3 regions of the Chitinibacter bivalviorum genome follow, and region 1 is predicted to be linked to each of the others. Evidence: predicted binding sites of a transcription regulator. Region 1 holds the regulator's gene; each other region holds the start of a gene.

Region 1 (10,274 bases):
ACTGGCGTTGTTGCTATAGCTGAAATGGGCGACAAAACTCAGTTGTTATCTTTGATTCTAGCTGCTCGCTTTCGTCGCCCGCTACCTATTGTTGCGGGCATTTTTGTTGCTACAGTTTTTAACCATTTTGCCGCTGGTTGGCTGGGGCAGCAAATGGCAGGACTTATTTCACCTGAGATATTGCGCTGGGTTGTTGGCTTAGGGTTTTTGGTCATTGCAGCTTGGGCGCTCAAACCCGATGAAATGGATGAAGACGAAGCCACCGTTAAGCCGTATGGGGCATTTTTAGCAACCTGTATTGCTTTCTTTTTTGCCGAAATGGGTGATAAAACGCAAGTTGCTACAGTTGCACTTGCATTAAAGTATAACCCTCTGTGGCAGGTTGTTATGGGAACCACGGTTGGAATGATGCTGGCTAATGTGCCCGCAGTTTACTTGGGCGAGTGGATTTCAAGCCGTATGCACTTGTTACGAATGGTGCGATTTGTAGCTGCTGCAATCTTTGCAATAATTGGCGTCCTTGCCATCATGGGTGTAGGTTACTAAACCTGTAGTAATGGAACGAGCGAGAGCATAATCACCTGCGCAATGGGTGTATGCCTCGCTTTTTACTAACTATTATTTTTATAAATCAATCGGGGTAGAGTCATGCTGGACGCTTTTTTCAAGCTTAAAGAGCATGGTACAGATGTTAGAACCGAGGTAATCGCCGGTTTTACAACATTTTTGACCATGGCGTATATCGTCTTTGTAAATCCTTCTATTTTAGCGCTGACTGGGATGGATTTTAATGCGGTCTTTGTGGCAACGTGTCTGGCTGCTGCTTTGGGTACTGGCATTATGGCCTTGGTAGCCAACTACCCAATCGCACTCGCACCTGGCATGGGTTTGAACGCGTACTTTACCTTTACCGTTGTAAAAGGGATGGGCGTATCGTGGCAAGTCGCACTGGGTGCGGTATTTATCTCAGGGATCATTTTCCTCGCAGTTTCCCTGTTTAAAGTGCGTGAGGCGATAGTTAATGCCATCCCTCACTCTTTGAAATTGGCAATTTCTGCTGGTGTTGGTATGTTTTTGGCGATTATCGCCCTTAAAAATGCCGGCGTGGTCGTGGGCTCTCCAGCCACATTGGTTACCTTGGGTGATATTCACTCTCCAACGACGCTGTTAGCAATTTTCGGTTTTTTCCTAATTATTGCTCTTGAGTATCGCAAGATTCATGGCTCAATCATCATTTCTATTCTGGCTGTAACAGGTGTTTCGATTGCCTTAGGACTTTCGGAGTTCAAGGGGGTGTTTTCAGCACCGCCTTCAATGGCACCGACTTTCATGCAAATGGACATCGCTGGCGCACTCAACGTCGGCTTGCTGGGCGTGGTGTTTGTATTCTTCTTTGTTGATTTGTTTGACACAACGGGCACCTTGATCGGCGTATCTCACCGTGCGGGCTTACTTGATAAAGACGGAAAATTGCCACGCCTCAAAAAAGCGCTACTCGCAGATTCGGTCGCGATTACTGCGGGTGCAGCAATGGGTACTTCATCGACAACTGCCTATATTGAATCTGCAGCTGGCACGGCGGTTGGCGGCCGTACTGGTCTAACCTCTTTGGTTGTTGCAATTCTTTTCTTGCTGGCACTTTGGTTCTCACCTTTGGCGGCGACGGTCCCTGCGTATGCGACAGCTCCAGCATTGTGTTACGTTGCTGTATTGATGACTCGCGGCTTGGCGGAAATCGAATGGAATGACCTCACTGAATCTGCGCCGGCTGTTATGACTGCACTGGCAATGCCATTTACCTTCTCGATTGCGGATGGTATTGCATTTGGTTTTATCAGCTATGCTGTGATCAAGCTTTTGGCTGGCCGCCACAAAGATCTTAGCCCTGCAGTGCTTATTATTGCAGGCCTGTGGGTTGTTAAATTTGCCTTCTTTCATTGAGATAGAAAATGACCATCGCCCAACTTGCTGAGCCCCCTTATGCCGAGTACATTCGCTCTCGTATTCGTACGGTACCTAATTGGCCTCAGCAAGGGGTGATGTTTCGCGACATTACACCGCTACTGCAAGACCCAAAAACCTTTCGTGTATTGGTGGATATATTTGTTCATCGCTACATGGATCAAAAGCTGGACATCATCGCTGGTGTTGATGCTCGAGGCTTTATCTTGGGAGCTGTTGTTGCCTATGAACTAAATCTCGGCTTTGTTCCTGTTCGTAAAAAAGGGAAGCTGCCATTTGATACGATCGCAGAAGAATATGAGCTTGAATATGGCTCAGCTACTGTTGAATTGCATGCCGATGCCTGCAAAGAAGGTGATCGCGTGCTATTAATTGATGACTTAGTTGCAACTGGCGGCACGATGATTGCAGCAGCCAATCTGTTAAAACGCATTGGCGCAAATGTCGTTGAGGCCGCGGCGATTGTCGATTTACCTGAACTTGGTGGTTCGCAATTAGTGCGGCAGCAAGGTATCGAATTATTTACTGTTTGTGATTTTTCTGGGCATTGAGCCTGGATTGAGGATGCGATTGTGACTATGGAACTGCCAGAAGCCCGTACGATTTTGGACAACGCCGATTGTTTGCACCCCGAGGCTGAAGTTTTAGCTGCGCTCGATCAAATGGGTGAAGCAATGTGCAAAGCCTTAGCACACACCAATCCTGTGGTGTATACCGTATTAAATGGCGGCTTGATTGTGGCGGGGCATTTGTTGCCCAGATTGAAGTTTCCGCTGGAAATGGCCTACTTGCACGCCACTCGATATCGCAATGAAACCTCGGGCGGCGAATTGGATTGGAAAGTTAAGCCGCGTGAAGATATGCGTGGACGTACGGTTGTGATTGTTGACGATATTCTCGATGAGGGTCACACATTGGCCGCTATTGTCGAGTATTGCAAACAACAAGGTGCGAGTGCGGTTCATGTGGCGGTATTGATTGATAAAAAACATGATCGCAAAGCTGTAGGCATTAAAGCTGACTTTGTTGGTATGGAAGTAGAGGATCGCTTCCTATTCGGTTGCGGGATGGACTACCAAGGGTACTGGCGTAACACATTGGCTGTCTATGCAGTCAAAGGGCTCTAGTTAACGCAGAGCTTGACGCCAGCATCCGTCCGCTAAAGGGCGCTAAGATGGCGACAAGTACTGATGTTATTGTAAAGCATTTCCGCCAAATTCTTATTTGGCCGCTGCAACTGATGCCTATGCCGCACAAACCCGGCGAGAGTAGCGCCATGGGGCAGCAATGGAAAATCATGCAGCAAGAGGCTGCTGAGGGATCCCCTTGGCAGCCACGGGCGACTGAATTTGATGCGGCTCCTGAGAATTTCGAGGAGCGGCATTATCGCGAGTTTGTCACCTTCCTTCCTTACGTTCAGCGCTTCTTGTATGGCGAAAATGCAAGTCAGTCTAGCAATGTTGCCGGTTACGGGCTTTCTCCACTTCACGTCTTTCGACGCCAAGACATCCGCACCGTACTAATGATGTTTAAAGATGGCACCGTTCATCATTTTACGGTTGCGCACATCGATCTGTATTTTTTCTATGACGTTGATGTAGTCATTCTTGCGTTTGAAATTGCGGGGGAAAATTTGCCGCTAAAGCGGGTGCAGGATGCCTTGTTTCGTTTTGGTCGCGCCTTTCCTGCTCAGTGGGATGAAGACAAAACTGCGGCAAATTGTTTGCGTAAAGTCGCCTGGCTAGATGGGGTTGGGGATGTTATCTCTGAATCTGATTATGAAGATAGGGCTAATTATTTAAGTCATTTGGGCCGGCATCGAGCGCCAAGAATGGCGAGTCACTGGGAGTTTCTGCTTAATCCACTCGTACTGCATCATTCTGCGGCCAAGGGTAATTTGCGCTATCGGCAGATTGAATACCACCGTATGCCCATCCTTGCCTATTTGGCGGTGGACGATCCGTTTAAGCTCAGCGATGAAGATTTCTATCGCCTTGGCATGGTGACTCGACCAGGAAACAATGATGCGGCCGCGTATACACAGAAAACGTTTGAAGAGTTCGAGCGTCAATGCTGTTTTGATCGATTTTGGGTGCCAGAGCGCAAACATTCTTCTGCCTCTACTCGGATGATGTGTAATGGACATGCGTTCGTGATGGTGGGTATGCATTCCAATCAGTTTTACTCCGACCCTTATACTGGCGTGCTCGGTCAGTTTAGGCATCAACACTTTTTAATGGCCTTGATCGCACATTTTCATAAGGCGGCCTTGCTGATGTTTTCCGATCGCCTAGCGGTAGCACTTTCTGAGCTTAATTTACAAAACGTACGCTCTATTCGTACCTTTAAACGAGAAATTCGTTTGCTGCTGGAAGGTTTCTTGCGCTTTAACCAAAGATATTGGTTTCGAGAAGTGTCAAATCAAATTGTTTCGGATCAGCTGTTTCAGATGATGTCACGCCACCTGGAGACCAATCGCTTACATAGCGACGTCAAAGAATCGGTGCAAAGCATGAATCAATATCTTGAAAACGAAGATCTTCGTCGTCAAGCTGACACCGTAGTTCGACTAACGGTGGTGACCGTGTTTGGTCTGTTGGGTACGACGATTACTGGCTTTCTGGGGATGAATTTATTTAGCTTAGCGGATGAATCGCTTAGCACGAAGATTTGGTATTTTATTGCGGTGAGCGCCCCAATTACTTGGCTCATATTCTATACCGTCGCAAAATCAAAAGCTTTGGCTGAGTTTTTGGATGCGATGTCTGATGAACGAGTTTCCTTAAGGCGCACACTTAAAACCCTTGCAAATGTCTGGCGAAAAAAGAAATCATGAAAATCTTGCATGCTTAGCTGATAACTGCGCATCTCGATTTGATCTAAGTCGTGTTAGAATTGCGCATCTTTTAACGGCTACGGATGCTTCACGCTCATGTTCTCGAAGTCCCAAACTATTGCCTCATACGATCCCGATCTCGCTGCCGCTATGGCTGCAGAAGTTGTTCGTCAGCACGAACACATCGAATTGATCGCTTCTGAAAACTACACTAGCCCAGCGGTCATGGAAGCCCAAGGCTCACAGCTGACCAATAAATATGCTGAAGGCTATCCTGGTAAACGCTTTTACGGCGGCTGCGAGCACGTTGATGTCATCGAGCAATTGGCGATTGATCGCGTAAAAGCATTGTTTGGCGCTGAGTACGCGAATGTTCAGCCTCACTCAGGCTCACAAGCCAACCAAGCGGTGTACTTCTCTATCCTGAAACCAGGTGACACCGTAATGGGTATGAATCTGGGTCATGGTGGTCACTTGACTCATGGCTCGCCAGCTAATTTGTCAGGTAAATTGTTCAATATCGTAGCTTACGGTTTGAACGAAAACGAAGAAATCGATTACGACGATATGGAACGCGTCGCAATGGAAACCAAGCCAAAACTACTGATCGGTGGCGCTTCGGCTTACGCTTTGCGTTTTGACTGGGCTCGTATGCGCGAAATCGCAGACAAAGTTGGCGCGTACTTCATGGTGGATATGGCTCACTACGCAGGCTTGATCGCCGCGGGTGTATATCCAAATCCAGTGCCACACGCTCACTTTGTGACGTCAACTACGCACAAAACATTGCGCGGCCCACGCGGCGGTATCATCTTGGCTAAGGCTGAGTTTGAAAAATCATTGAATTCAAACGTATTCCCAACACTGCAAGGCGGCCCGCTGATGCACGTGATCGCGGGTAAAGCGGTTGCATTCAAAGAAGCTGCCACTGAAGAATTCAAAGAGTATCAGAAACAAGTGTTGCTCAATGCTCAAGCCATGGCAAAAACACTGACTGAACGCGGCCTGCGCATTATTTCTGGCCGTACTGAGTCTCATGTATTCTTGGTTGACCTGCGTCCTAAAGGTTTGACGGGTAAAGCGGCTGATGCCTTCTTAGGTAAAGCACACATCACTGTAAACAAGAACTCGATCCCGAATGATCCAGAAAGCCCATTTGTAACTTCAGGCATCCGCATTGGCGCGCCTGCAATTACGACGCGCGGCTTTAAAGAAGCTGAAGCTATTCAAGTGGCCAACTTGATTGCTGACGTACTGGATAATCCGGAAGATGACGCAAATATCGCAGCTGTGTCAGCCAAAGTAAAAGCTTTGACGGCGCAGTTCCCAGTTTACGGCGCTTAAGAAAACGCCAATGACTGAATAAAGGGTGGGGCGCTCGGCGCTCCACCTTTTACTTTTTGTTCTTTATGTATACGTCTGGGTTTGATTTGTAGCATTGTCTATAGAGCAATACCTGAGTAGAGTATGAAAAGCCAAAGTTCACGATTGAAAGTGATTACTTTGGCCTTATCTATCTCTAATTGATCTTTTGTTCTTTGCGGGGTCGTTCATGAAGTGCCCATTCTGTGGTTCACCCGATACGCAAGTCGTTGACTCGCGCGTTTCCGACGAGGGCGATGTGGTTCGCCGTCGGCGTCGCTGCACGATTTGTGATAAGCGCTTTACCACCTTCGAGACCGCAGAAGTTCGAATGCCGCAAGTCGTCAAACAAAACGGCCAGCGGGCTGAGTTTGATCGCGAAAAAGTTCGCACTAGCTTCTTGCGTGCGCTCCACAAGCGGCCCGTACCAACACCATTGGTCGATGAGGCCATTTCCCGCATTATTCAAAAAGTGCTCACCGTGGGTGAGCGCGAAATCATGTCCCGCCAAATTGGCGAAATGGTAATCGCTGAACTCGCCAAGCTCGACAAAGTAGCCTATATCCGTTTTGCCTCGGTTTATCGCTCTTTCCAAGACGTAGAAGATTTTCGTGACGTGATTCGCGAAGTCACCAAGGAATAATCACGGTGATCTTTTCTGCATTTGATTACGAAATGATGGCAAAAGCGCTGCAATATGCAGCGTTGGGCGCCAATATGACATCGCCCAACCCTAGTGTCGGTTGCGTTTTGGTACGTGATCAACAATTGATCGGCTATGGCCACAGCCAAGCAGCCGGCGGTGCACACGCTGAAATTATGGCGCTCAAAATGGCAAAAAACCATTCGAGTGCCGCCGCACGCGGTGCGACAGCTTATGTCACGCTTGAGCCTTGCAGTCATTTCGGCCGTACCCCACCGTGCGCCAACACTTTGATTGGTGCGGGGGTTACGCGCGTAGTTGCCGCCTTACGCGACCCGAACCCGCTGGTTGCAGGGCAAGGCCTAGCCCGCTTGGCTGCGCATGGGGTTGATGTTTCTTATGGCCTCTTGGCCGAGCAAGCGCGTGAACATCACAAAGGCTTCTTGTCGCGCATGATCCGTAAGCGCCCTTGGTTGCGCGTGAAATTGGCCGCCAGTCTTGATGGGCGAATTGCGCTAAATAATGGTGAGTCTCAATGGATCACCGGCGCCGCAGCACGCGCTGATGTGCAGCGTTTACGCGCGCAATCCTGCGCAATGCTAACTGGCATCGGGACTATTCTTGCCGATGATCCGCAATTGAATGCACGAGGCTTTGCTGTTACACGCCAACCACAGCGGATTGTGCTCGACAGTCATTTGCGCATTAATGCCAATGCCAAAATACTAAGCGCAGCCTCGCCAGAGCTGGCTGGCAAGACGCATATTTTAACGACTCAAGCCCCACAACAAGCAGATGCTCTTGGTGAAAATGCGGTCCTTGCGACTTTGCCTGCGCAAAATGGTCGTGTCGATTTGCAGGCTGCATGCTTATATTTGGGAGAACAGGGATTTAATCTCGTGACTGTAGAGGCCGGCGGTCAGCTAGTGGGAAGCCTGCTAGAGGCGGGCTTAGTGGACGAGATAGTGCTGTACCAAGCCATGAGCTTTATTGGTCAAGGTCAGGCATTGGCTGATTTTTGCTTGGCCGATTTAAGCCAGCAGTATCGTCCGACCGTCATTGATCGTCGCATGATTGGCAATGATCAGCGAACAACGCTACGTTTTACCGATCTGAGTTTTGCTCATAGCACTTCAGGAGAATAACTATGGCCGATGAAAAAACACTCGTTTGCCCAGACTGCGGCAAAGATATTGAAGTTTTAGCCGCCTGTGGCGCAAAAAGTTATTTCTGCAATCACTGCAATGAATTGAAATCTTCCGCACGTGTGCGTGCAGCTAATCCCGCATTATTTCCTGAACAAAAGGACTGATATGTTCACAGGCATTATTCAGGCTGTAGGTCAGATTACTGATGTAAAAGCTTTTGATGGTGGCGTGCAACTGACGGTGGATGCCGCCAATCTTGATATGGGTAACGTCATACTTGGGGATAGTATTGCCCACAATGGCGCTTGCATGACTGTGATTGAACTTATACCCCCCAATTGCTACAAGATTGACGTATCGAATGAATCACTACGTTGCACGGTAGGCTTAGATAAGCCCGGCTCTCATGTCAATCTTGAAAAAGCGCTGCGTCTAGGGGATATGCTGGGCGGGCACATGGTATCAGGCCACGTCGATGGCGTTGGCAAAGTGCTGAGCTTCGACCCGATAGGCGAGAATCGCGAGCTGCGGATTTGCGCGCCACAGCATCTGGCAAAATATTTAGCCGCCAAAGGTTCGGTCGTGGTGAATGGCGTTTCACTCACCACAAATACAGTCAAAGATACGGCAGAAGGATGTATTTTCTCCATCAACCTGATTCCGCACACTTTAAGCGTTACGACGCTAGGCCAAATTACTGCGGGGGCAATGGTCAATCTAGAGATAGACCTGATTGCACGCTATGTTGAACGCATGGTTTCATTGGAAACCAACCAAGGCGGAGCCCAAGCATGAGTCAAATCTCACCAGTTCATGAAATCGTTGCCGAATTAAAAGCCGGACGCATGGTCGTATTGGTCGATGAGGAAGATCGTGAAAATGAGGGCGATTTGGTTTTAGCTGCTGACTTTGTCACGCCAGAAGCCATCAATTTTATGGCCAAATATGGTCGTGGTTTGGTTTGCCTGACACTCACCCCTGAGCGCTGCAAAACACTCAATCTCTCGACAATGGTCTCGAGCAATGGCTCGTCTTTCGGTACCAACTTCACCGCTTCTATTGAGGCCGCCGAGGGAGTGAGTACCGGTATTTCCGCACATGACCGCGCACTGACGATTCGTAAAGCAGTGGCGTTTGATGCCAAAGCCAGCGACATCGTGTCACCAGGGCATATTTTCCCCGTCATGGCACAACCAGGTGGGGTACTGGTGCGGGCAGGTCATACCGAAGCGGGTTGTGATCTCGCCATGATGGCTGGCCTCACCCCGGCTTCAGTCATCTGCGAAATCATGAATGACGATGGCACGATGGCGCGCCTGCCTGAATTGCTCGTTTTCGCTGAAGAACACAAACTAAAAATTGGCACGATTGCCGATTTAATTAATTACCGTAGTCGCACCGAGTCTTTGGTGGAGTGTGCGGGGCGTCGGAAAGTGCGCACCTTCGCTGGCGAATTTGATCTGGCGGTCTATCGCGACAAGCTTACCTCTGCTACGCATTTGGCCTTGATCAAAGGCCAGCCAACCACTGATGACGAGACCTTGGTTCGTGTCCATGAGCCGCTCTCCGTTATGGATTGGCTTGACCTTGATACTCGCAGCCATTCGTGGAGTATTGAGTCTGCTTTATTGGCGATTGAAAAAGCAGGCAAAGGGGTGGTTGTCTTACTGCACCGTGCCGAAGACGGTGAAGACTTACTGGCAAGGGCACTACCCGAGCTGAAGCTCAATAAGCCACAAAAATGGGATATGCGCACCTATGGCATTGGCGCGCAAATGCTCAAAGATCTGGGAGTAGGCCGCATGCGACTCATGTCGCCCGAGCGGAAAATACCAAGCATGATGGGCTTTGGTTTGGAAATCACAGGCTTTGCACAGCCTTAAGCCAAGTCACAACGAATTGAAGAGTCATAAAAAGGATTAAACATGTCTGTAGAAGGTATTGCATTGATTAAGCCCAATTTAGCCGGGCAGGGTATGCGCATCGGCGTTGTGATGAGCCGGTTTAACACCCCGATTTGCGAAGGCTTGCGTGACAACTGCCTCGATGAATTGGTCAAGCTCGGCGTAGCGCCACAAGACATCTTGCTCAGCAGTGTAGCTGGCGCCTTAGAGATTCCTGTTGTCTTGCAATCAATGGCCAACAGCCATCGTTTTGACGCCTTAATTGCCCTTGGCGCAATTATTCGCGGTGAAACTTATCACTTTGAATTGGTGGCGAACGAATCCGGCGCAGGCGTTACTCGCGTTACTTTAGATTCTGGCTTGCCCATTGCCAATTGCATTTTGACGACCGAAACCGATGAACAGGCTGAAGTTCGTGT
Region 2 (10,274 bases), 1.2 Mb from region 1:
ACGCCAAAGCCGAAGCGCTCAAAATCGTTGAGCAAAACGGCATTGTCTTTATCGACGAAATCGATAAGGTAGCCACCCGAGCTGAAGGCAGTGGCGGCGAAGTATCACGCCAAGGGGTTCAGCGCGATTTGCTCCCGCTGGTTGAAGGCACGACCGTCAGCACCAAATACGGCATGGTCAAAACCGACCATATTTTGTTTATCGCCAGTGGCGCGTTCCACTTGGCCAAACCGTCGGATTTGATCCCTGAGCTGCAAGGGCGCTTCCCGATTCGCGTCGAGCTCAATTCGCTGACCGTCGAAGACTTTGCCACGATCTTGACCGGCACCGATGCGTGCTTGGCCAAGCAATATCAGGCGCTACTGGCCACCGAAGAGATCGAGGTTAATTTCACCAACGACGGCATCGCGCAAATGGCGCAAATGGCGTGGAAAGTGAACGAAAGCACGGAGAACATCGGCGCGCGTCGCTTGTACACGATCATGGAAAGATTGCTGGAAGATGTGTCATTTGATGCCAAACGGGGCACGGTGACGGTGGATGCGCCATTTGTCAGCGAAAAACTAGGCAGCTTGGCGGGCAATGAAGATCTAGCGCGTTATATGCTGTAATATATATAGGGTATACGTCCAAAGATCATTATCTATTTCATCTTTAGACGTATACCCTACATTTTAGAAGCTCACCGCAATACTTGCACCGATCCCCGAGACATCTTGACCGAACATATAGCGCATTAAAATCCGCGTACGGGAAATCAGATTACTGTAATTGCTCGAATCAAATTCAAAGCCTGCGCCCAGCGTCGACAAATTATCAAAACCCAAGATACCGGCCTGATCGCCAAAATAGCGCGAATGCGAAAACTCCAGCACATAGCGCAAAGGGCGCGACATCAGAACCAAGCCCGTAGGCGCCCGCCAACGCGCCCAGATATTTGCCGTTTGCGAGTCGGCATTACTATTGAGGCTGTTGCCATTGGCAAAGCCTTGTAAATGAATCGCCGAATACCGCAGCTCAACGTCAATTTCATGCTCGGGCAAGACCAGCTCGTAATCAAGCATCAAGGCGCCACCCAGCCCGAGGGCATTCATCGAGCCGCCATCGATAAATTTATATTCATTACCGGTTTTATAATTGAGCCACCAATTCGCGAGCTTTAAGTCGCTAGCTACCGCGCCGAGCGAAAAATTCACAATCGGTCGGAAAACCAGATTTTCCACCACCGGAAAATCCCAACCTATCCCACCCGTCGCTGTTACGGTTGTCCATTTGAGCGGCACACTGCGCGTTTCCGAGCCCGATGTCGCCACAAAGGTCGGGTCGTAGCGACTGTAGGCAATTGCACCTTCCAGATACAAGGGCGTTTCCACGCTCATCGTTGCCCCGCCGCCCAGTTGACTCATGGCCAGATTTTGCTTTTCGCCGCCCGAGCCTTGAATTGACAAACTGCTACTCGCCAAATCCAGAATGACCGAATAAGACATCAACGCCAACACGCCATCGGCCTTTTTCTGAATTCTGACCGGATCAAATGTGAAAGAGCGCCCGCTGTTTTTTTCGACAAAGGACGGCAAATCAATCGCTTGCGTCAAAGGAGTCATCAACGCAAACAGCAAAACAGCCAGTTTCCTAGACTTCATCATGGGTCAATTGAGTGCGTAAATTATGAGCTACCAGCATAGCATAGCGCCTACTGACGTTTGGTTTACAGTTGCCAGAGTGCAACCTTGAAATCACACCTCAGGTACTGTCGTCACGATGAGTCCGTCAGCTTTTCCCGCCAGCCGTCAGAATTTGACGCCCATCAAAAACAGCATATTTAGTGTCATTTTTAGAAAATAATCACCATATATTGTGTATTGCATTGCGCGCAAGCTGATTAAAATACGCATTGAGCTACGGGGCACAGGGTGGATGCGCATTGGCATCCAGCAACGGGCAAATGATCAGTCCCGCACCAGACTTTGAATTGGCTTGGCCATATACATTGCAAGGTATATGACTGTAGAAATTTAGATTCATCGCTTTGAAGGCAATACCTCATTAATGAGCCATTTGGGGCGAGTGCTGCTTGCTCGCCCACTTTTTTAAATCGCCGAACCAAGGAATCGTCCAGCATGTTGAAAGTGATCAAGCGAGATGGCGCCAAAGCCGCCTACGACAGCGCCAAAATCTTTGAAGCCTGCCGCCGCGCCGCCACTGCCGCCAAATATCCGGAGCCGGAATTGCTGGCCGAGCAGATCACGACCTACGTTGAGGACGAATGCCGCAAACTGGCGGAAGCCGATTTATTCAAATCATCGCCATCGCCACTGGATATCCCGACTATCCAGCAATTGGTCGAAGACGCGTTGATGCAGGAATACCCCGAAGTTGCACGTATATATATACAGTATCGTTTTGAGCGCGATCGCATCCGCGCGCAAGGCTCCGAGCTGCATGCCAAATTGATGGGGCTGGTTAATAAAACCGACCGCGAAGCCACGACCGAAAACGCCAACAAAGACGCCAACGTTTTCCCCGTGATGCGCGATTTGATGGCTGGGATTGTCTCCAAGCAGTTCGCCAGCACCTTTCTGCCCAAAGATATTCTGGAAGCGCACAATAGTGGCGATATCCATTTTCACGATCTGGATTATTCGCCCTTCCTGCCGTTCACCAATTGCTGCCTCGTCGATTTACAAGGCATGTTGCACAATGGCTTTCGCCTCGGCAACGCCAAAATCGAAAGCCCCAAATCGGTCGGCGTTGCGTGCGCCGTCACCGCACAAATCATCGCGCAAGTGGCCAGCCATCAGTATGGCGGCACGACGATTCCCAATATCGACCAAACGCTCGCACCGTATGTGTTGAAAAGCTACGAGAAAAATCTCGCAGTCGCGTATGAATATCAAATCGCCGATCCTGAGCGTTACGCCAAAGAGCGCACCGAAAAAGAAGCCTACGACGGCATACAAGCGTGTGAATACGAAATCAACACGTTGTTTAGCTCAAATGGGCAGCAACCCTTTGTGACCTTCTCATTCGGCATGGGCACATCGTGGGCTGAACGCATTATCCAGCAATCAATTTTGCGCGTGCGCATTCGCGGCTTGGGCAAGGAAGGCACGACGCCGGTGTTCCCGAAATTGGTGTTCTTCCTCGACGAAGGCATTAACCTCAAACCAAGCGACCCCAATTACGACATCAAACAACTAGCGCTTGAATGCACATCCAAACGCATGTACCCCGATATTATTTCGGCCAAGCTCAATCGCCAGATTACGGGCTCGAGCGTTCCGGTATCGCCGATGGGCTGCCGCAGCTTCCTGCCTGCGTGGCACGATGAAAATGGCCGTGAAGTGCTCGATGGGCGCAATAATCTGGGGGTGGTCAGCCTGAATTTGCCGCGGATCGCGATCGAAGCGAAAGGTGATTTGGAGAAATTCAACGCTCTGCTGCAAGAGCGCCTGCAAACCTGCTTCAGAGCACTGTATCTGCGCATTCAACGCCTGCAAGGCGTCAAAGCCAATGTCGCGCCGATTTTGTATACCGAAGGCGCTTTTGGCCGAAAATTAAAGCCGACCGACGGCATCATGGATTTATTCAAAGATGGTCGCTCGTCAATTTCGCTCGGCTATATCGGCCTGCACGAAGTCGGCGTGTTGTTGTTTGGCCATCACCCCGCGCATAGCCCCACAGCGCGCGAATTTTTGCATGGCGTGATCCAGACCATGAGCGAAGCGACCAAACAATGGAAGCGCGACACTGGATTTGGCTTCTCACTGTATTCAACGCCCAGCGAATCGCTGTGCCACCGTTTCTGCAAACTCGATCAGGAACGCTTCGGCACCATCGACGAAGTGACGGACAAAGGCTATTACACCAATTCATTCCATTTGGATGTTCTGCACAAAGTGAATCCATTTGAAAAAATCGATTTTGAAACTGGCTACGCCGAACTCGCCACTGGCGGCCACATTACCTACGTCGAATTACCCAATATGAAGCACAACCTGCTCGCGCTAGAGCGCATTTGGGACTATGCCGTCACTAAAGTGCCGTATTTCGGCAGTAATACGCCGGTAGACGCGTGTGGGGAATGCGGCTTTATGGGTGAAACGCTCGCGACTGCAGACGGATTCATCTGCCCCGAGTGCGGCAATGACGACAGCGCGACACTGTCAGTCACCCGCCGAGTGTGTGGCTATCTCGGCAGCCCGAATGCCAGACCCTTTAATGCGGGCAAACAGAAAGAAGTCATGCGCCGTGTGAAGCATTTTGCGCAGACCTCACATAGCAAAGGGTATGACTCTACATTCAATACAAATAAAGAACTTGAGAGCAATACCCTAGAAACCTGCTAAATCAGATGAATTACGACCGCTATTACACCTGCGATTTAGTCAACGGCCCCGGCATCCGAGTGACGCTTTTTGTCACTGGGTGCCAACACGCCTGCGCAGGCTGCTACAACCAATCCACCTGGGATAGAAAATCCGGCCAGCCCTTCACCGCAGAGATCATGGAAGAACTCCTCGCCGTCTGCGCCACTCACGATGGCCTCAGCCTCTCCGGTGGCGACCCCCTCCACCCCGCCAACCGCGCTGAAATCCTTAATCTATGTAGGGTTTTCAAGCAGCGCTACCCAGAAAAAAACATCTGGCTGTGGACGGGATATTTGTATGAAGACGTACAAAATCTGGAAATCATGAACTACATCGACGTCGTCATCGACGGCAAATACGAGCAAGATCAACCCACCACTCAGCCATGGCGCGGCTCAGCCAATCAGCGGCAAATCATCATCTCACCTCAACGCTAAACCTATCCCGCGCGTTCAATCGCATCAATAAATTAGTACTTACTGATAAATGTGCCATTTTTTGGCACACCAATGACATAAAAGCGCGAACTAACCGCTAATCAGCCCTTGTTCATCATTTCTTTGGCAGTCAGGCCATGGGTACTAAGCTATAGATGTAACTTGGCACACACTATGCTAAGCACATACAGCAGCACCCAAGCCAATTCGCCTGAAGGAGAACAACATGAAAGGCTTTACATTGATCGAGCTAATGATTGTTGTTGCCATCATCGGCATTCTTGCCAGCATTGCAATTCCGCAATATGCAGAGTTCACAACAAAAGCAGAAGATAAGACTGCGCTCAGTGATGCTAGAAATTTCTTAACTGCTGCAACTGTAAATGGTGCTTCAAATTAGTTGGCACACTTTGTGCTTAATATAAAAAACAGTGGATTCCCCACCCCTTTCAATAAGGATTTAGATCATGAAAAAACTGCAACAAGGCTTTACACTGATTGAGTTGATGATCGTGGTTGCGATTATCGGCATTTTGGCTGCTATTGCGATTCCGCAATTTGCGGAATACACCAAAAAAGGTGAAGACAAAGCTGCTCAGTCAGACGCACGCAACTTCTTGACTTCTGCATCTGCAAACTCTAACCAATAATCGGCCATCAGGAGATATTGACATGAAAGCACGTTTTATTATTGCGGCACTTTTGGCTGCCGGGTCGGTAAACTTTGCATCAGCTGCAACACTAACCTCATCAACGGCTCTCTGCGCTGCAACAGGTGCAGGCAACGGCACAGCAGTAACGACAAGCGCCACAGGCTACCTGCAAGCCGGCTTTACACCAACATGCTCTGCCAACACCCACTTAGCAGCAATGGAAGACGCAGTACAAGTCGGTGTTTGTGCATCATCAAAGAAAGGTAAAAACTACTTCGGCGGCAACACCAACGGCGCATCACCAAATGTATCAAGTGCCTGCCCAAGCACAGGTTGCGTAGCTAAAGCAGCAACGGTTGCCGGTTGCTCATAATATTATTTAGTTTAGAGTAAAGCTAAAATAATGAAAAAATGGTCACTGTGTGACCATTTTTTGTGTGTAAAATCTCAAAGGCATCATAACATTTATAACGTTTCCGTGAAAAACCTATATTTATTTACCAAGCTCACAATTCTATCCGGGGTGCGCAATCGCGCAATTTGGCTCATTTTATTTATTGAAGGGCTGCTATTGGGCGTAGCCTATCTTGCCGGCTCATTTTCCGGTAGACAGCCTGTGATTGTAAGTCTAGATGTGGGATATTCCGGCGTTCGTATAGGACTGATGTTCCTTGCCTTGGCGTGGACGCAAGAATTACTGCAAAAAGACCTGGATCGAAAAACCGTACATTGGTCGCTCTCCTATCCTTGCGCGCGCAGCATATTTTTAGCTGGTAAATTAGTGGGCATTGCACTATTACTTTTGTTCGCCGCTATTTTATTTGCGATGCCATTGGCGCTTATTGCCAAGTATGCCAACTGGGGCTACATCGGGCTGGTTCAGCCTAACTTAAGCGCATTCCCGATAACCATTATGGGTCTTTGGCTCGAATCTATCGTCATCCTGGCATTTACCGTTTGCATGGCTTGCATTAGTACCACCCCATTTCTAGCAATCGGCCTTGGATTAATGTTTTCATTGGCAGGCAGAGGACTCGCCGCGACACTTAATTTTTTACAATTTAGCGACTCAGTAGATCCCGAATACACAACCACATTTATTCCCATTGCCAATTTTTTGCGCTGGCTACTACCTGATTTAAGTGCTTTAGATTGGCGACAAGCCGTTTTATATAGCAATTGGGCAGGGCTTGAACCCAAAGCCGCATTAATCATGGCTTCTGGCTATACTTTAATATTTACCGCACTGGCAATGCAGATTTTCCGCCGCAGAGCCCTTAATTAAAATGGCAAGAAGAATTTTCACCTCAAGCAGTAAAGAATTAATCTGCATAATTACTCTGCTGGCGATTGGCTTATTACTGCATTCAATCGGCAGTGTCCATCTTAATCAACATCGCAGCGTCAAAACACAGGATGATAATCTAACGATTGCAATGCCAGTCGAGGTGCAGTTACTGACTTCAGCAGGGGATCGTTATCTTGCAGCGAACATTAACGTCTTTCGCGCCATAATGGTGAGCTATCAACCCGATCAAATCACTGTAAACACACAAGCCAAATTACAAACAGAAGCAGCCACATTCAATCCAGCACATGAAGACAATTACTATCTAGCTGCCGCAACACTCAGTTGGCAAAATGCCGTTCCTGCAGCGCAGCAAGTATTGAAACGGGCCATGGATCACCGCCAATTTGATCTTTACCCTCCATTCTATTATGGCTTCAATCTGCGCTATTTTTTACACGACACCATCGGTGGCGCTCGCTACATAGAAGAGGCGGCCAAAAGAACAAACGGGGGGAATCAGCAGGCACTATTCGCAATAGCGGCACGCTGGTATGAAAAAGCGCCAGACACCCAGGAGGCCATCAATATTGTCCGAGCAATGCACAAACAATCCCGAGATCCCGCATTACGAAAATACCTTGAACAGCGGATCTCTAGGCTAGAAGGGCTCGCCACTTTAAAAATCGCCGCCACACAGTTTATTAAGCTCAAGAAAAAACCCGCAAAAGAATTAAGCGATTTTGTAAACTCTGGCTTGTTAGAATCAATCCCTCTAGATCCAACCGGACTAGGCTATGAGATTGATCAACAAGGCACACCCATCTTGGGCAACGCGGTAAACAAAAAACCATGACAACGCCAGCTATTGAACTATCCAATCTAAGTAAATCCTATCGCAGCCTCTGGGGAAAGGAATCCGTAGCTCTAAGTGCTCTGAATTTAGAAATCCAACAGGGTGAAGTATTCGGTTTTGTAGGGCCCAATGGCGCAGGGAAAAGCACAACCATCAAAATCATAATGGGGCTATTACAGGCGAGCAGTGGCAGTGCGCAACTTTATGGTAAAGACGTTCGTGATGCCGATTCACGCACTGGTATTGCTTATGTACCTGAAAGTGCGCTTCTCAACGATTATCTGACTCCTCTAGATATTCTAGAGTCTGGCTGCCATTTTCATAATGTAAAAACAGACAATTTGCGTACTCATTGTCTGAAATGGCTTGAACGTTATGATATTGCCAATGTTGCGAACAAACCGCTTCGCAGCTTTTCAAAAGGGATGACACAACGCACCGCCTTAGCCCACGCAATGGCGATTCAACCAAAATTACTTATTCTGGATGAGCCACTGTCAGGCCTAGATCCACTAGGTCGAAAATTGGTTTTAGACATCTTGGCTGAATATCGAAGCCAAGGTGGATCTATATTTTTCTCATCCCACGTGTTATACGATGTTGAACGCCTAGCGGACCGATATGGCCTTATTCATAAGGGTAAATTGCGTACTGTGCGCAGCCCTGCTGAATTACTGGGCGATGAAGCCACGGTATTGATTACAAGCTATGGGAAAAATGAAGTCGCAGGCATGCAGCATCAAGGCTTGTTGCGCTGGCAAGGTGAAATAAAACGTTCAGTCTTATGGGCCACTTTAGAAGCACTCGAAAAGGCTGGGCATGAAATTCATGAAGTCCGCTCCACAACCACATTAGAACAAGCCTTTTTGGATCTGATAAAAATTGACACCCAATAATAAAAAATATTTCCCCTTTATTATCAGTTTAATCGTTTCACTTCCATTTTGTGCCTCTGCAAATTTTCAGGCGCTACCAGATTTGACCCAAATATTAAGCAGCTTTGCTTTAATTTCACTGGGTCTTATCTTATACAAAACCGATAAAACCTACTCATCGCCAATACCATGGGTATTTTATGGCCTAGTGTATTTAGCCAGCCTCATTGCCATCACCCCATTCATACATTATCGCCCCTTTAGCTCTAGCTGGCTACCCGCATTAATAGGCGTTATTTCACTTGCCATTTTTAGCCTCGCAATTACCAATTACAACAACAAAACCCAATTATTTGACTACTTATGCAAAGGTCTACTGCTGGGTGCAAGTGCAAATGCTTTATTTGGAATCTTGCAGTGGTTTATCTCCTACTTTGACGACAACAATCTTCCTATTTATGGCTTTATTAACCAGCGCAATTTATATGTCCAATACCTTACACTAGGAAGCATTGCGCTTGCATATCTTTGGAATAAAAAAAAAATAAAAGATCATTATGCTCTTCCTCTCACAACCCTCCTTGCAATAGGGGCTGCATTAGGCGGATCTCGTGCCAGCTTTTTATACCTACTCGCCCTGCTACCATTCTGCCTACTATCGAAACCATTCAAAGCCGAAGTTGATATTCAACGCCTATGCAATAAACTATTAATCATATGGGCAATCAATTTATCTGTGATGCTATTCCCATTGCTACTGATAATGCCCCAAGCAAACACAAATGAGATAAAGACGAATACAGAAAGAAACAGTGCGATTGCCCGGGTTGTTACAAATATGGATCACGCAGCCAACAACGTTCGCCTTTATGAATTAAAAATGAGTGTACAATCGATCATCAAACACCCAATACTAGGCATTGGATGGGACGGATTTGCACTTGAACAGCAAAATATAATCCAGGGCAAAGAGTATTCACACCTCAATGATTGGCCGACCTTTTTAAGGACAAATACTCACAATGCAATTTTGCAATTATTTGTCGAATATGGCCTTTTCGCCATTCCGATACTACTTGGATTTTTATACCTAATTTGGCATATTTGGTACGAAAAGCAAACTGATGCACTAGCTGCCATGGCTCTTCTAGCCGTACTTTGCATACAATCCATGGTTGAATATCCGTTATGGAATTTCCAATATTTGGCCATCTTTATAATCTTAATAACCCTCTTCGGTCCGATCAAATCAACGAGTAATATTTCCATTCCGAATATTTTCTATCCGGCATCAGGAATAATTGGCTCTGGGCTGGTCATATATTCTGTTTATTTAATGATAACACTTCTTCCTGTATCTGCACCTGGCTGGATATGGAAAGAAAATAGGGCGCATATTCCACAATTAGAACACTATAGAGATAATTTTCTCGTTGACTATCATGTTCACAACATGCTGCTATCGCACTGGAGATCACCAACGGTTCAAATCAACAATGCGCGGAATCTCTGCAAGAAAATAAATAATTACAGACCAACGCCCCAGTCTTTACTTTGCGAGGCGGTGATCTCACATCAAGAAGGCCATCCAGAACAATCCAGAGCTCTAATGGCATTTTCAATACATTCCTATCCGCAACTTGCGACATGGACCATTTCTGAATTTAATAAATCAACCGCAGCAAAAAGCAGGATAGATTCTCGCAAAGCTTCAAGCATCATTGAAATGTATCAATGATGACGTAGCCAGCGAGGCGTTTTAAATCGGATTAGTGATTGATATAAATAGAGATAT
Region 3 (10,274 bases), 410 kb from region 1:
TGTGTTCATTGAGCCAACGCATCAGCGGCAGGTCATCAGCAAATCCGCGCAATAAGGTCATGGCTGAATGTGCGTGTAGATTGACGAGCCCGGGCAAGAGTGCATGCTCGGGTAGCTCGGTGATCGTCGCTTGTGGATAGGCTGCGAGTGCCTCATCTTTGGCTTGAAGCGCAATAATGCGCTCGCCATTCATGACCAGAGCATAGTCGCTATACACGGTGTGGCGAGGAATAATTGGGATGATCCAGCGGGGGAGGAGGATTTGAATGGACATGGAAGGAGATCGTTGGGAGATGGCTGCTATTTTACCCCAGAAATGCAAAAAGCCGACCTTGTGGTCGGCTTTTCAGTATTCGGTAAAACCGAATTACTTAGCAGCAGCTTCAGAAGCAGCAGAAGCTGCTGGAGCTTCAACAGCAGCAGAAGCAGCAGAAGCGTCAGCAGCTGGAGCAGAAGCTTCAACAGCTGGAGCAGAAGCTTCAACTACAGCAGAAGCAGCTTCAACTGGCTCTTCTTTTTTACCGCAAGCAGACAAAGCAACAGCCAACAAAGCAGCAACGAGCAGAGATTGTTTCATTTTGAAATCCTTTAAGATTAAGTTTGATTGACTAACTATCGGTAACCGGCAATTGCCGATCGCCTAAATTCACTTCGTTGTGACTTTCTTCACAACCAACGCTGCGAATTCTAATCACCATGCCGACAAATTGCTAGTGTTTAGGTCGCATTTAGGGCTTGAAATTGAAGTGGAATCTGCTACTCCGTGTAACGTAGTGTACGTCCTTATAAATCAAGGCGTTGCAGTGCATTACTTGAAGTGGATTGTTCCCAAAGTGTGGCAAATTGTTGTCGTAGCAGCGCAACGATTTGCGGATCATTCGCTAATTCGCCGCGATACCAGTCGTAATGGTGACGAATTAAATAGCTCTTGTGATCGCTCACGACCCAGCCTTTTTGCCATTGGCGTAAATGTTCAGGAATTACCCGTAGTTCGATTAAATGGGTAAAGCGATCATAAAGCTGCATAAAGCGAGGGCAGTGTCGACCGAGATAATCGCTGTCTTGCATTAAGAGTTGCAATCGTCCTGGCGAGGGTTGCGAGAAAAACGCCCACAGCAGGTCAAAATTGCGTTTGCAACCCAAATCGATCTCGGCAAAATCCTTTTCACACATCAATAGTGTATGGCCAGCTTGACTAATGATGGCGCTGAACGCAGCCTGATACCCTGCTCGGGTATCAAAAGGCTGGGCAAGCTTATCGGGTAATGGGTTGGAGGTATCCATATTCATGATAGCTATAGAGTAAATCGACGAGTTCATCGGAGTATTCCCCTGCAGCTAAGGTGCGTTCATTCGCTAATAGCTGCAGGGCGGCGATATCTTCAGCGCTTGCATCTTCAAACTCAACTTCTTCGCCATTGATATATAACTGCTGATCGCTATAGAGCATCTGGCTTTTGAGATTAAGCACAATGCCATGTGTCGCAAGGGCTTGGGCAAAGTCATCAAACTCCAGAGGCGCTTCAGTTTGGTCGAAAAAGACGTGAGGCTTGGGCTCGGAGAAATAGCGGCCAATAAATTGACGCACGATGTCGTCATTCCATTTGACTTGCTGCAGCATTTTGCTGATTTGACTGACAAAGGCTTCGTCGATTCTTGCTGGGCTCGCAGTGGCTTTTGCGTCAGGATCGCTGTACATGCCTTCAAGACAGATTTCATCTTGCAAAAACTCTAGAAATTTGGTCGCGACCTCTTGTGTTTTGGGGGCGCGGAACCCAACTGAGTACGTCATCCCGGGGGTAAGGGCTACGCCGTAATGGGCGTATTTCGGTGGCAGATACAGCATATCGCCGTGCTCTAAGATCCACTCTTGCTCAGGGTTGAAATCTTTCAGTACGCGGATAGGGGCATCTTCAATAAAGCCGGACGCATCGTCGCTGGAAATTTGCCAGCGTTTTTGTCCGCCCACTTGCAACAAAAAGACATCGTAGGAGTCATAGTGAGGGCCAACCGTACCACCGGGCGGCGCATACGAAATCATGACGTCGTCCAAGCGGGTATAAGGCAGGAAATTAAATTGATATAAGAAGTCCGCAATATGCGGCACCAGATGATTGACGTTTTGTACCAGGATTGTCCAATCCGTTTCTGGTAAGCGATTAAGACGATGTTGGCTAAATGGGCCGTTTTCGAGCTTCCAGCGACCATGCTGAAACTCAATCAGTCGTGATTCGACATCGTCACGCTGGGCAAACTCAGATAAGCGCGCAAAATCGATCAGCTCTGGAAAATGAGTCCAGGCTTGGCGAATGAGCAGTGGTTTTTTTTGCCAATAGTCGGCCAAAAATTGTTCGGGCGTTAAATTACCCAACAGTGCAACATCGAAAGGTGTTTTAGGCATGGCTTGTGGCTATAAAGAAATAAATAAAATAAGAAAGGCGCAAGGTGTAGCCAATGGATTTGGGGCGCTCTATATATAAGTGGATTCCCGCGTCTGAATGGCAAAGCTAGCGTCAGCTAATAATCGTATTATTGCACCGACTGGAGACCCCATGCTCAATGTAGGCGAATTAGCCCCTGATTTTTCTTTGCCCGATGCTCAGATGGAGATGATCCAGCTGAGTGATTTTCAGTCGAAAAAAAATGTCGTGTTGTACTTTTTTAACAAAGATCATACGCCTGGCGGAATATTAGAGGCGGTTGAGTTCTCTGACCGTGCTGACGCATTTTCGCAATATGACACCGTTATTCTGGGGGTGAGTTCGGATGACTGTCTGGCCCACGATAGTTTTATCGATGAGCAAGGCCTTTCATTCGACCTTTTATCCGATACAGAAGGCGAGGTTAGCCGCCTCTATCACGCCATACACGAATGGGAAGCACATGGCGTGGTAAGATATGGCATCGAACGCTCGACATTTGTCATTGATAAATCGGGTGTGATTCGGCATGCTTTCTATCATGTCGTTCCCAAAGGCCATGCGGCCGAAATTTTGAACCTTGTAAAACAGCTAGGATAAACACTATGCAAATCGCCAAAAATTCCGTTGTTACACTCACTTATGAAATGTACGACGCCGAAGGCAATCAAATCGACAAAACCGAAGAACCGATTGCTTACCTGCATGGCGGTTATGACAATATCCTGCCGCTGGTTGAAGAAGCGTTGCATGGCAAGTCAGTGGGTGATGCGGTGGAAGTGACGATGTCACCAGATGACGCATTTGGCGAATTCGAGCCAGAATTGGTTCGTGACGAAGACAAAGACGGTTTCCCGCCTGAAGTTGCAGTGGGCATGATGTTTGAAGCTGATGATCCTGAAACAGGCGAAGTAATCTTGTTCCGCGTGACTGAAGTTGAAGGCAATAAAGTGACAGTAGATGGCAATCACCCATTTGCTGGCATGACAATTCGTTTTGCCGCTAAAGTAACGAACGTTCGCGAAGCAACTGCCGAAGAGTTGGCTCATGGCCACGTTCACGGCGAGCACGGCCATCACCACTAAGATGAAATAGACTGCTTTAAGATGCGGTCTTTGAATGAGTAATGAAAAAGGCGGCTTGGCCGCCTTTTTGTTTGTCGAGCAGAAAGTTACATCACTTGCTTGGTATGTGCTGCATGTTGCAATCTTGCAACCCGCTGTCATGTAAGTTTAATGGTCCAACAGCACACAAACCCAAGCCTGGCTTGGGTTTGTGCTTTTTACCTCACCATTCATCTGCTAGCACAGCCTGTGCTAGTTGCACCAGCCCCCCACTTTCCCCTAGTATTTGTGTCACCACTGTGACCTGAACACAAGATGTAGTGTTTCTTCACAAACTATACACAGACTTATACACAAAGCTTTGAGGAACCGTGCATGTACGCCACGCTCGACAGTAGCCCAACTAGCCGCACTGATAGTACTGATATCCAGACACCATCACACGATGCTGCGCATTACGCTAATTACAAAATTATTCGCCGTAATGGCTCGGTTGTTCCTTTTGAGCCATCAAAAATCTCTGTTGCCGTAACTAAAGCATTTATCGCGGTACAGGGTAGCCACGCCGCTTCTAGCGCGGCTGTGCGTGAGCAAGTTTCTCATTTGACTGATTCAGTCGTGAATGCGCTGATGCGCCGCAAGCCTGATGGCGGTGCGATTCACATTGAAGACATCCAAGACCAAGTTGAATTGGCGCTGATGCGCTCGGGCGAGCACGATGTGGCGCGCGCCTATGTACTGTATCGCAGCGAACGTCAACGTGAGCGTGATGCTGCGCGTCATGAAGCCGAGCCTGCTGAGCAGCACGCAATTAATGTGTTGTATGAAGATGGCAGCAGCCGTCCGCTCGATCTGACTAAACTCAAAGCGCTGATCGCTTCGGCGTGTAGCGGCTTGGAGCAATACACCGACCAAAACCAGATTTTGGCTGAAACACTTAAAAATCTGTACGACGGTGTTCCGGCAGAAGAAGTTCGCAAATCAGCAATTTTGGCTGCACGCACCTTCCTCGAAACCGACCCTGCTTATGGTCTGGTGACTGCACGTTTGCTGCTCAATACCGTACGTCGTGAAGTGCTAGGTGAAGAAACCAGCCACGAAGACATGGCAACGGTGTACGCGAGCTATTTCCCGCGTTACATCAAAAAAGGCATCGAAGCCGAGTTGCTCGATGAAAAGCTGGGTCAGTTTGATTTGGCGAAATTGGCTGCTGCCTTGGATCACAACCGTGATTACCAGTTTGGCTACCTTGGTCTGCAAACTTTGTACGACCGCTACTTCCTGCACATCAACGAGCGCCGCATCGAGTTGCCACAGGTCTTCTTTATGCGCGTGGCCATGGGCTTGGCGCTGAATGAAACCAATCGCGAAGACCGCGCGATCGAGTTCTACAACGTGTTGTCGAGCTTTGACTTTATGTCATCAACGCCAACGCTGTTTAACTCGGGCACGCGTCACAGCCAGATGTCGAGCTGCTACCTGACGACTGTACCTGATGATTTGGATGGTATTTTCGAAGCACTCAAAGAAAACGCATTGTTGTCGAAATTTGCTGGTGGTTTGGGTAATGACTGGACTTCCGTGCGCGCCATGGGTAGCCACATCAAGGGTACCAATGGCAAATCTCAAGGCGTAGTGCCATTCCTGAAAGTGGTGAATGACACTGCCGTGGCGGTCAATCAAGGTGGTAAACGCAAAGGTGCAGTCTGCGCTTACCTGGAAACTTGGCACGCTGACATCGAAGAATTCCTCGAGTTGCGTAAAAATACCGGTGACGACCGTCGCCGTACGCACGATATGAATTCGGCCAACTGGATTCCTGACCTGTTTATGAAACGCGTCATGGAAGGTGCTAACTGGACATTGTTCAGCCCATCCGAAGTGCCAGATCTGCACGATAAAGTGGGGAAAGCCTTCGAAACTGCCTACACCAACTACGAAGCCAAAGCGGCGCGTGGTGAAATGCGCGTGGCGAAAACCATCCCCGCTTTAAGCCTGTGGCGCAAAATGCTGACGATGTTGTTTGAAACGGGCCACCCATGGATCACTTTCAAAGACCCATGCAATATCCGCAGCCCACAGCAACACGTTGGTGTCGTTCATTCATCGAATTTGTGCACCGAGATCACGCTCAATACCAACGACGAAGAAATCGCCGTATGTAATTTGGGCTCGATCAATCTGTACAACCACCTGAAAAATGGTGAACTCGATGCTGAGAAACTATCGCGCACCGTGAAAGTAGCGATGCGTATGCTCGACAACGTGATCGACATTAACTTCTACCCAGTGCGCAAAGCGCGTACGTCAAACTTGAAACACCGTCCAGTCGGTATGGGCATTATGGGTTTCCAAGACTGCTTGCACGCGCTGCGTATTCCATATGCATCAGAGGCCGCAGTTGAATTTGCCGATGTATCGATGGAAACCGTGGCTTACCACGCTTACTGGGCTTCAACCGAATTGGCGCAAGAGCGCGGCATTTACGCCAGCTACAAAGGCAGCTTGTGGGATCGTGGCATCTTGCCGCAAGACTCACTGCGTCTGCTTGAAGAAGAGCGCGGCGGCTACCTGGAAGTGGATCGCAGCTCGCGTCTGGATTGGACGATGCTGCGTGACCGCATCGCCGCCTACGGTATGCGCAACTCAAATTGCTTGGCGATTGCGCCAACCGCTACGATTTCAAACATCGTCGGCGTGGATGCGTGTATCGAGCCGACTTACCAAAACTTGTTCGTGAAATCGAACTTGTCAGGTGAATTCACCGTGATCAACGAGCACTTGGTGCGCGACCTGAAAGCCCGCGGCCTGTGGGACGAAGTCATGGTGTCGGATCTGAAATACTTCGACGGCTCAGTGGCGCAAATCGATCGCATCCCGCAAGACCTGCGTGATCTGTACGCCACTGCGTTTGAGATGGATCCGAAATGGTTGGTGGAAGCGGCTTCACGTCGTCAAAAATGGATCGACCAAGCGCAATCGCTCAATATCTACATGGCCGGTGCCTCAGGTAAGAAACTGGACGAGTTGTACAAACACGCTTGGTTGCGCGGCCTGAAAACCACTTACTACCTGCGCACGCTGGCAGCAACGGCGGCTGAGAAATCAACCGGTCGTGGTGGCGAGTTGAACGCGGTGCCAGTGGATGGTGGCTATGCAGCAGCGCAAGCGCAAGCCGTGATTACGGCTGCGGCGGCGGTGGATAGCACGCCAGCGACGGATGCGAAGTTCTGCTCGATTGATAATCCAGATTGCGAGGCGTGCCAGTAATCATGGGCTTCAAGCAAATACCTAATTAGGTATTTGCTTGACCTAGTTCTGCTGATTGCTTTTGCAAGAGATACCCATCGCTGCCGCTATTCGGTAGCGATATTTAAAATGATTGTGGCAGTTATTTTAAATATCGCGAGATGGAAGAGTATTGGCTAATTGAATTTGAAGCGGTTCTCTTGACTGGAGTTGCCGCCTTCCGCGGGGGACGTACTTTCTTTGCCTCGCCAAAGTAAGTACGCAAAGAAAGGCGACCCGGGCGAAAAGCGCTCCGCGCTGCCCTTGCTTCGTCGTGAGCCAAACGGTGAAACTGTTTGTCTCTCTCCTCGCCGCGGTTTTCGCTACACGTGGATAAAAGCCCCAGCCCAATCATCGCGGCGCTGCCGTAGGGTGGGTTAGGCCGAAGGACGTAACCCACCATCTTGCTGCTAATGTGGGTATAGGTCTGTAGATAATGCCGGGTTTGGCTTGTATTGATATACCTCGGTGCCGCATGGCGGCGCCGATATTTAAGATGGTTCGTCGAGTCATCTTAAATATCGGTGATCCCGATTGAATATATTGGCGCAAAAGCGCGCTGGCAAGGCATGAGGCCGATGATAGTACATGGTGTACAGCGAGGCCGATTAACGCTGCCAGCGTGTTTTTGCTTAAAACTAAGGAATGATTGTGCCCCAACACCCGCTCGATACCCTGATCACGCGCTTGCCTAAAACCGAGCTGCATTTGCACATCGAAGGCTCGCTCGAGCCTGAGATGATGTTTGCGCTTGCTGCGCGCAATGGCGTGGCTTTGCCGTATGCCGATGTCGAGGCGGTGCGAGCGGCGTATCAGTTTGATAGATTGCAGTCTTTCCTTGATCTGTATTACGCCGGTGCGTCGGTGCTGATTACCGAGCAGGATTTTTACGATCTGACTTGGGCGTATTTACTGCGCGCCAAAGCGGACAATATCGTTCACACCGAGATTTTTTACGATCCGCAAACGCATACTGCGCGCGGCATTGATTTTGCCGTGTCATTCAACGGCATCCGCCGCGCTTTGCTCGACGGCGAGGCGCAACTTGGTATTAGCTTTAGGCTGATCATGTGCTTCCTGCGTCATTTGAGCGAGGAAGACGGCTTTGCCACGCTAGAGCAGGCGATGCCGTATCTGGCGCAGATTGACGGTGTGGGTTTGGATTCCAGCGAATTGGGCCACCCGCCCAGCAAATTTGCACGCCTGTTTGCGCGTTGCGCCGAGCTGGGTTTGCCCGCCGTGGCGCATGCGGGTGAAGAGGGGCCAGCCAGCTATATTTGGGAAGCGCTTGATTTGCTTAAATCGCGCCGCATTGATCACGGTGTGCGCTGTACTGAAGACGCGGAACTCGTGAAACGGCTCGCCGCCGAGCGCATTCCGCTCACCGTTTGCCCGCTGTCGAATCTGAAGCTCTGTGTGGTGAACGATTTGGCCGAGCACAATCTACGCGAGCTGCTGGCCGCAGGTCTGTGTGCGATGGTCAATTCGGATGATCCGGCGTATTTTGGTGGTTATCTGAACACCAATTTACTCGCCTGTCGCGCAGCGCTCGATCTATCGCAAGACGAGATTGTGCAGTTGATCCGCAATAGCTTTGAAGCGAGCTGGCTCACCGCAGACCAAAAAGCGCACTGGCAAGATCAAATCAGCCAAGCGCTCAATGCCTAATCGGAGGCTTTACATGAAACGGATGTTGAGTCTGGTTTTCGTCCTGATGCTCGCCGCATGTAGCAGCACAATGACAGGGCAAAAGCGGGCCGCCGAGCAGATTGTTCAAGGCCGCATTGCACCTATCCCAGGCAATGGCGTGGTGCTTATGTCGATGAGCCTGCAATCACTCGACCGTGACACCAGCGACGCCACGGTATTTGTGCAAGGCGCGCAAGGGGCCAATTACCTCTATGCACGGATCATGACCGACATCATTAACGCACCAGGTAGCGAGCCTAGCCCCGCAGGTCGAGTGTACTTGCTGAGTTTGCCTGCGGGTGAATACACGGTGAGCAATATTACGGGAAGCTGGTCTCGCCACAGCAATTCGATGCTGGGTTTTGATACCAGCGAATATTTCAATGTGCCCGTACAGCAAAAATTTAGCGTTCGTGCCGGTGAGGTCAGCTACCTCGGTAGCCTTAACCTCAATATCAATTTTCAATCGAGTGTGACTTTTAGCAACGAATTCAAACGCGATATGTTTGATTTGCAAAAACGCTATCAACTCACCGACACCAGCAATATTCAGCAACAACTGCTCGGCAGCCAATAAGCATTGCCAGCACATATTCAAAATGTATTAAAAGGAAAGTAGCCATGCTCAGTTTTGACGATGACGTTCTCGACCGCCCAGCCGCACCCGCGCCAGCTCAGGCGAACGCCATTCCTGCCGCACCAAAAGTGGCCACCAACGCCATTCCGCCGCGCATCACCGCCGATGACAAACGCGTCATCAACGGCACCACCGACGTCAATCAGCTCGTGCCATTCAAACACAAATGGGCCTGGGAAAAATACCTCGCCCAGTGTGCAAACCACTGGATGCCGCAAGAAGTGAACATGCAGCGCGACATCGAGCAATGGAAAACCGGCCAGTTATCCGAAGACGAAATGCGCGTGGTCAAACGCAATCTGGGCTTCTTTGTGACCGCCGACAGCCTCGCAGCCAACAACATCGTGCTGGGCACCTACCGCCAGATCACCTCGCCAGAATGCCGCCAGTTCCTGCTGCGCCAAGCGTTTGACGAAGCGATTCACACCCACGCTTATCAATACATTGTTGAATCATTGGGTCTGGACGAAGGCGAAGTCTTCAACGCCTACAACGAAGTCAAATCAATCCGCGATAAAGATCATTTCCTGATGCCATTTATCGACGTATTGACCGACCCCGCGTTCAAAACCGGCACCTTGGCCACCGACCAAGCCCTGTTGCGCTCGATCATCGTATTTGCCTGCATTATGGAAGGCCTGTTCTTCTACGTTGGCTTCGTACAAATCCTCGCGCTCGGTCGTCAAAACAAAATGACGGGTGCTGCCGAGCAGTACCAATACATCCTGCGCGATGAATCCATGCACTGCAATTTTGGTATCGACTTGATCAACACGATCAAAATGGAAAACCCAGAATTGTGGACAGAATCATTCAAAGCCGAAATCGTCGAGCTATTCAAGCAAGCCGTTGAGCTCGAATACGCCTACGCCGAAGACACTATGCCACGCGGCGTATTGGGTCTGAATGCCGCGCAATTTAAAGAATACCTGCGTTTCATCGCCAATCGTCGGATGCAGCAAATTGGCCTGAACGAGTTGTTCCCTGGTGTAACGAATCCATTCCCATGGATGAGTGAAATGATTGACTTGAAGAAAGAGAAAAATTTCTTTGAGACTCGGGTGACGGAGTATCAGACGGGTGGGGCGTTGAGCTGGGATTAATTTTGCTTTTCTAATTTGTGAGTTCTACCATAGTTCCGAATTTTATAGGCATAGTTCCGAATTTTTGTGTAGC

What was found. The regulator NrdR, encoded in region 1, represses ribonucleotide reductase genes. The targets are predictions, from matches to a motif close to AAANACNATATATNGTNTTT.
Region 2: nrdD (anaerobic ribonucleoside-triphosphate reductase) is a predicted target of NrdR. The motif match lies at 1,844-1,863, and genes of this name have one in related genera.
Region 3: HQ393_RS06790 (ribonucleoside-diphosphate reductase subunit alpha) is a predicted target of NrdR. The motif match lies at 3,791-3,810, and genes of this name have one in related genera.

Annotation. Positions count from the first base shown of each region.
Region 1 covers NZ_CP058627.1:1,019,485-1,029,758, reverse strand. Annotated here, with positions in the region: gene HQ393_RS04755 (TMEM165/GDT1 family protein) at 1-546, shown strand, start outside; gene HQ393_RS04750 (NCS2 family permease) at 649-1,941, shown strand; gene HQ393_RS04745 (adenine phosphoribosyltransferase) at 1,950-2,513, shown strand; gene HQ393_RS04740 (hypoxanthine-guanine phosphoribosyltransferase) at 2,541-3,089, shown strand; gene HQ393_RS04735 (hypothetical protein) at 3,137-4,798, shown strand; gene glyA (serine hydroxymethyltransferase) at 4,895-6,142, shown strand; gene nrdR (transcriptional regulator NrdR) at 6,351-6,803, shown strand; gene ribD (bifunctional diaminohydroxyphosphoribosylaminopyrimidine deaminase/5-amino-6-(5-phosphoribosylamino)uracil reductase RibD) at 6,812-7,948, shown strand; gene HQ393_RS04715 (YfgJ family double zinc ribbon protein) at 7,951-8,115, shown strand; gene HQ393_RS04710 (riboflavin synthase) at 8,117-8,746, shown strand; gene ribBA (bifunctional 3,4-dihydroxy-2-butanone-4-phosphate synthase/GTP cyclohydrolase II) at 8,743-9,834, shown strand; gene ribH (6,7-dimethyl-8-ribityllumazine synthase) at 9,877-10,274, shown strand, end outside.
Region 2 covers NZ_CP058627.1:3,433,326-3,443,599, reverse strand. Annotated here, with positions in the region: gene hslU (ATP-dependent protease ATPase subunit HslU) at 1-611, shown strand, start outside; gene HQ393_RS16245 (autotransporter domain-containing protein) at 675-1,646, opposite strand; gene nrdD (anaerobic ribonucleoside-triphosphate reductase) at 2,121-4,349, shown strand; gene nrdG (anaerobic ribonucleoside-triphosphate reductase activating protein) at 4,355-4,807, shown strand; gene HQ393_RS17975 (pilin) at 5,034-5,207, shown strand; gene HQ393_RS18160 (prepilin-type N-terminal cleavage/methylation domain-containing protein) at 5,275-5,457, shown strand; gene HQ393_RS16220 (hypothetical protein) at 5,480-5,833, shown strand; gene HQ393_RS16215 (ABC transporter permease subunit) at 5,864-6,745, shown strand; gene HQ393_RS16210 (tetratricopeptide repeat protein) at 6,747-7,604, shown strand; gene HQ393_RS16205 (ABC transporter ATP-binding protein) at 7,601-8,500, shown strand; gene HQ393_RS16200 (O-antigen ligase family protein) at 8,487-10,217, shown strand; gene HQ393_RS16195 (glycosyltransferase family 4 protein) at 10,211-10,274, opposite strand, start outside.
Region 3 covers NZ_CP058627.1:1,430,743-1,441,016, reverse strand. Annotated here, with positions in the region: gene HQ393_RS06820 (TRZ/ATZ family hydrolase) at 1-274, opposite strand, end outside; gene HQ393_RS06815 (hypothetical protein) at 267-608, shown strand; gene HQ393_RS06810 (DUF7931 domain-containing protein) at 784-1,290, opposite strand; gene HQ393_RS06805 (ribosomal protein uL16 3-hydroxylase) at 1,256-2,401, opposite strand; gene HQ393_RS06800 (peroxiredoxin) at 2,553-3,020, shown strand; gene HQ393_RS06795 (FKBP-type peptidyl-prolyl cis-trans isomerase) at 3,026-3,505, shown strand; gene HQ393_RS06790 (ribonucleoside-diphosphate reductase subunit alpha) at 3,860-6,754, shown strand; gene HQ393_RS06785 (adenosine deaminase) at 7,424-8,440, shown strand; gene HQ393_RS06780 (hypothetical protein) at 8,454-9,038, shown strand; gene HQ393_RS06775 (ribonucleotide-diphosphate reductase subunit beta) at 9,083-10,201, shown strand.